DNA from 2 places in the Proteus sp. Marseille-Q3619 genome. Region 1 is predicted to be linked to the other one. Evidence: predicted binding sites of a transcription regulator. Region 1 holds the regulator's gene; the other holds the start of a gene.

Region 1 (3,219 bases):
CGCCATTAGTCAAAAAATTATTAAATGGCGAAAAGATAAGTTAACCAAAATAAAATTTATCTCTATAAAAATAATATCCCATTAATTAAGGGATATTATTTTTCGAATTAAACTTTATTTTAAAATATCAAAATTAGTCGGCATCTTTTATTTCAAATGAATGCGTAATATTGGCTGCTTTTCCTAGCATTAAAGAAACAGAACAATATTTTTCTGCGGATAATTGAACAGCTCGTTCTACGATTTTATCCGTTAATTCTTTACCTGAAACAATAAAATGTAAATTGATATCAGTAAATAGACGAGGGGCTTCTTCGCGTCTTTCTGATGTTAATTTCACTTCACAATCAGTCACTTGGTGACGACCTTTACGTAAGATGCTCACAACATCAATAGCGCTACACCCACCTGCAGCAATTAATACCATTTCCATTGGGCTTGGTGCTTTATCACCCGAATTTCCATCCATCATGATTTGATGACCAGAAGAAGACTCACCGACAAAAGATAAATCTTCTACCCACTTAACTCTCGCTTCCATTTATTTTCCCCTAAAGATGACAGAAACTAAAAGAGTACATTCTCATAATTCAACTAGCAATTAGCAAATAGGTTTATTATGCTGACTGCGTAAAACGAGACTTAATGCACTAATTGTGTTAAAAACAATATCTGCTTGATGATAGTGGTTAAGATCAATGCATTATTTTCTCATTTATTATAATCTACTCCATATTAACTTACCGTGTTCTCAGGAAGTTAATAGGTAAAGATAGGATTTTTAAGCACGCTGTATCAAAAGGGAACCTATCCGTTTTGAAAGGCTGCATTTAACGTACAGAGGATAACGCGAATGGTTCTCGGCAAGCCGCAAACAGACCCGACTCTTGAATGGTTTTTGTCACACTGCCATATTCACAAATATCCATCCAAGAGCACGCTGATCCACCAAGGTGAGAAAGCGGAAACACTTTATTATATTGTTAAAGGTTCCGTGGCTGTTCTTATTAAAGATGAAGAAGGAAAAGAAATGATCCTCTCCTACCTAAATCAGGGGGATTTCATCGGTGAACTTGGATTATTTGAAGAAGATCAAGAACGTAGTGCATGGGTTAGAGCAAAAACAGCCTGTGAAGTAGCAGAAATTTCCTATAAAAAATTCCGTCAATTAATTCAGGTTAACCCTGATATTCTGATGCGCCTTTCTGCTCAAATGGCGAACAGATTACAAACAACATCAGAAAAAGTAGGTAACCTTGCTTTCCTTGATGTTACAGGCCGTATTGCACAGACCTTACTAAACTTAGCAAAACAACCCGATGCCATGACGCATCCTGATGGCATGCAAATTAAAATTACACGTCAGGAAATTGGTCAAATCGTTGGTTGTTCACGCGAAACTGTAGGCCGTATTCTCAAAATGCTAGAAGATCAAAACCTGATCTCAGCACACGGTAAAACTATCGTCGTTTACGGGACTCGCTAAGTTTCCCCACCCCGAACAAACAATAGCCCAATAAAAGGGCTATTGATGATACAATCTGTATAAACCCCATCCTTATAGATGGGGTTTTTAGTCCGCACTACCCTTTTACAAATTCCGCAATAGCCGCTTTTAATGCCACCATTCCTTCTTGTAATTCTTCTTGGGTAATAATTAACGATGGTGTAAAACGCATTACATCTGCTCCTGCGTTTAACATCATTAAGCCATGTTTGGCAGCAAGACTGAGTAACTCTTTGGCTTTACCTTTATATTGTGGTGCCAATTGCGCACCGATCAATAAACCTTGTCCACGGATTTGCGAAAAGACATCGTACGTTTGATTAATTGCCACCAGTTCATTCACAATCCATTGATAGCGCTTTTCTACACCCTCAAGTACCTCAGGTGTATTAATTAAATCAAATGCGACATTACCCACTGCACAAGCTAATGGATTGCCACCATAAGTTGTACCATGAGTCCCTACGCCCATTACAGAAGCTATTTCATGTGTTGTTAACATCGCACTGAGTGGAAAACCACCTCCTAGCGCTTTTGCAGTTGTAATAATGTCTGGTGTCACATCATAGTTCATATAGGCGAAAAGCTTGCCTGTACGTCCCATACCTGTTTGTACTTCATCAAGAACAAGCAGAGCTTGATGCTTATCGCACAATTCACGTAGCCCCCTCATAAACTCAGGTGTTGCTGCCGTGACACCACCTTCACCTTGCACAGGTTCCAATACGACAGCACAAGTATGGTCGTCAATAACAGCTTTAACCGCCTCTAAATCATTGAAAGGAATATGCACGATATCTGCAGGCTTAGGGCCAAAACCATCTGCATATTTAGGTTGCCCACCAACAGATACTGTAAACAGTGTTCTGCCGTGGAATGCATGGTGAAAAGCAATAATTTTAGTTTTATAAGGACTATGGCGAGTGATGGCATAATGGCGAGCCAACTTAAATGCTGCCTCATTCGCTTCTGCGCCTGAATTGGCAAAAAAGACACGTTCTGCAAATGTGTTATCTATTAATTTTTGTGCTAAACGCAATGCTGGTTCATTAGTAAAAATATTACTAACATGCCAAAGTTGTTCGCTTTGTTCTTTCAAGGCTTGATTAAGAGCAGGATGAGCATGCCCCAGTGCTAAAACAGCAATACCACCAGCAAAATCAATATACGATTTTCCCTGCTGATCCCAAACACGGCTACCCATCCCTTTGACAGGAATAAATTCTGCGGGTGAATAAATTGGCAACATTACTTGATCGTAAGTTGCCCGGTTGATGCTTTGCTTTGTCATTACCCCACCTGATCGTTATTCATATTCAATATGAAAATATAATCACTAAATATGAATAAAAAATCAAATGTGGTTTTGTATAAAAAGGCGTTATTTCGCTATTTAAATGCTATCCATTTAATATTTAAGGAAATTATTTAATAGCTCATGCCCTTGTTCACTTAAAATACTTTCTGGGTGAAATTGAACCCCTTCAATTGGCAGAGTACGATGGCGAATTCCCATAATTTCATCAACATTTCCATCATGTTGGCTCCATGCCGTCACTTCAAAAGGTACGGGTAATGTCGTCGCATCAATCACTAAAGAGTGGTAACGCGTCACATTTAAAGGCCGATTAAGTCCCTTAAAAACACCTTGTTGATTATGATGTATTAATGAATTTTTACCATGCATCACTTCTCGTGCTCTGATAACTGAT
Region 2 (3,219 bases), 1.0 Mb from region 1:
TGCTAAGGTCATCTCCATAAGTTGACCAAGCTTACCTTCAGGAAACTCGCCTTTCTTTGCAAACCACAATAAATATTCTTCAGGTAAATCAACCAACATACGCCCTTTGTACTTACCAAATGGCATTTGAGTGTTTGCTATATCGATAAGGTGCTGTTTCTCTAACATGTTTTCTACCACGTTGTCATTGAAGGAATAGAACCGATTATAGGGCAATTTAAAGATAAAAAAAGCAGTACCCAAAGGTACTGCTTTATTTTCTGTTACTTGATTAACAAGTGACGCTGTTTACATTGTTATTTTATTCACATGCTATCTGTTTTATCTTCAGAGATTAAACAAACAGACCTGCGATAGCTGCTGATAAGAAGCTTACTAATGTAGAGCCGAACAGTAATTTCAGACCGAAACGAGAAACAACGTTGCCTTGTACTTCGTTCAGACCTTTAATCGCACCTGCTACAATCCCGATTGAAGAGAAGTTAGCAAATGAGACCAAGAATACAGATAAGATCCCCACAGAGCGTGGTGTTAACTCAGAAGCGATATCTTGTAAGCTACCCATTGCAACGAATTCATTAGACACTAATTTTGTTGCCATCACACTACCAACACGTAATGCATCTTGTTCTGGCACACCAATTACCCATGCTAATGGATAGAAAACGTAACCTAAACAATCTTGGAAGCTGATACCAAAAATCATGCTGAAAATCGCATTCACAGCAGCGATTAATGCAATGAAACCAATCAACATTGCAGCAACGATTAATGCAACTTTGAAACCCGCTAAGATGTATTCACCTAACATTTCAAAGAAGCTTTGGCCTTCATGCAGACTACCCATTTGAATATCTTCTTCATTTTCAACAGAATATGGGTTAATCACAGAAAGAACGATAAATGTACTGAACATATTCAGTACCAGTGCAGCAACAACGTATTTTGGATCTAACATTGTCATGTATGCACCAACAATTGACATAGATACTGTCGACATTGCTGTTGCAGCCATAGTGTACATACGACGCTGAGACATTTTGCCTAATACATCTTTATAGGCAATAAAGTTCTCTGATTGACCAAGAACCAGTGAGCTCACCGCGTTGAATGATTCCAGTTTCCCCATACCGTTCACTTTAGAAAGCACAGTACCGATAATGCGGATCACGAAAGGTAATACTTTGATATGTTGAAGAATACCAATTAATGCAGAAATAAAGATAATTGGACATAAAACATTCAAGAAGAAGAATGCTAAACCACCTTTCATCATGCCACCGAATACAAACTCAGTACCCTGTGCGGCATAGCCTAATAAGTGATCAAATAATCCAGCGAAGCCACGAACAAAACCTTCACCAACATCAGAGTTGAGGAAGAACCATGCTAATGCGATTTCAATAACTAATAACTGCACGATATAACGCAGACGGATCCCTTTGCGGTTGTTACTCGCAACGAATGCTAATGCGCCAATAACGGCGAGTGCTAAAACGAAGTGAATGATAGAGGACATGCATGCTCCAAAAATAAAAATAAATCTTGTAGAGCATTTTATGTAACGCGTAACATTACGATGTGACTACTGTCACAATCTCATGAAACCGCATACACACTATTTATTAAATAAGATAGGTTGATCACACTTTGAAAGTTACTTAAGAAACATTAAATGTAAATTTAGCTTAAGTGAAAATGCCACTGAGAAGGTTTCCCAGTAGCATTTATTAAATATTAGGATGATTATTTCGATTGATCAAGTAATCGTATCATTTCATCTTCATCGATAACAGTTATCCCTAATTCGTTAGCTTTCACTAACTTAGAGCCTGCTGCTTCACCCGCAATGACCATGTCAGTTTTTTTAGAAACACTTCCGCTTACTTTTGCGCCTAACGCCACTAATCTGTCTTTTGCTTCATCACGCGTTAACTGTGAAAGTGACCCAGTTAACACAACGGTTTTACCAGCAAAAGGATTATCACCCGCTTCATGAGTCACAATAACAGGCGCTTGCCATGTAATACCGGCATCATTGATCAATTGATCTATAACCGTTTTATTGTGTTCCTCTTGGAAGAAATTAACGACATGTTTAGCGACGACATCACCCACATCAGGGACTAATTTTAGCGCTTCTACATCTGCATTTCGTAATTCATCAAGGGTTGAGAAATGTGTTGTCAATCCACTTGCTGTTGCTTCACCAACTTCTCGAATACCAAGTGCATAAATAAAACGTGCAAATGTCGTTGATTTAGCCTTATCTAAAGCAGTGATCAATTTTTTAGCTGATTTTTCACCCATTCTCTCTAAACCAGATAGAATTTTTTCATCTAAACGGAAGAGATCTGCTGGTGTCTTGACATATTCTTTCTCAACCAGTTGGTCGATAATTTTATCGCCCATTCCATCCACATCCATAGCTCGACGTGAAACAAAATGTTTAAGTGCTTCTTTACGTTGCGCTCCACAAATTAAGCCGCCAGTACAACGAGCAACCGCTTCGCCTTCAATGCGCTCAACATCAGAATCACAAATAGGACAATGTGTCGGAAAGACAATCTCTTGAGCATCATCAGGGCGCTTTTCTTCAATCACACTGACAACCTGAGGAATAACATCACCAGCTCGACGAATAACGACCGTATCGCCAATGCGTATTCCTAAGCGTTCAATTTCATCAGCATTGTGTAACGTTGCATTACTCACAACAACACCTGCAACTTGAACAGGTTCTAAACGTGCAACAGGTGTAATCGCTCCAGTGCGTCCTACTTGGAATTCGACATCTTTGATAATCGTCATTTGCTCTTGAGCTTGGAATTTATAAGCAATAGCCCAACGTGGTGCTCTTGATACGAAACCCAGTTCCTCTTGCAATGCAATATCATCAACTTTGATAACAACACCATCAATATCAAAACCTAAATTGGGGCGAACTTCTTCTACATGGTGATAAAAATCAAGTACTGCTTTGCTGCCGGTGCAAAGTTTTACAGCATCGCTAACGGGCAATCCCCACTTTTTAAATTGTTGTAGGCGCTCATAGTGGCTTGTAGGTAATTCGCCACCTTCAAGTACACCGACACCATAACAGAAAAAGGTTAATGGACGTTTTGCTGTAATACGAGGATCAAGCTGTCTTAATGAGCCAGCTGCGGCATTGCGAGGATTAGCAAAAACTTTTCCGCCTGTGCGGCGCGCTTCTTCGTT

Evidence for each region. The regulator CRP, encoded in region 1, controls carbon source genes, mostly activating them, when cyclic AMP is high. The targets are predictions, from matches to a motif close to ATGTGANNNNNNTCACAT.
Region 2: the regulator CRP is predicted to act here: its motif matches at 1,580-1,597, upstream of ACWPWK_RS04050 (NupC/NupG family nucleoside CNT transporter).

What each region holds. Positions count from the first base shown of each region.
Region 1 covers NZ_CBDIMP010000001.1:1,901,054-1,904,272, forward strand. Annotated here, with positions in the region: gene ACWPWK_RS08700 (phosphoribulokinase) at 1-44, shown strand, start outside; gene ACWPWK_RS08705 (OsmC family protein) at 134-541, opposite strand; gene crp (cAMP-activated global transcriptional regulator CRP) at 854-1,486, shown strand; gene argD (bifunctional acetylornithine/succinyldiaminopimelate transaminase) at 1,584-2,798, opposite strand; gene ACWPWK_RS08720 (aminodeoxychorismate synthase component II) at 2,916-3,219, opposite strand, start outside.
Region 2 covers NZ_CBDIMP010000001.1:853,542-856,760, forward strand. Annotated here, with positions in the region: gene ACWPWK_RS04045 (DUF3820 family protein) at 1-168, opposite strand, end outside; gene ACWPWK_RS04050 (NupC/NupG family nucleoside CNT transporter) at 335-1,519, opposite strand; gene ligA (NAD-dependent DNA ligase LigA) at 1,747-3,219, opposite strand, start outside.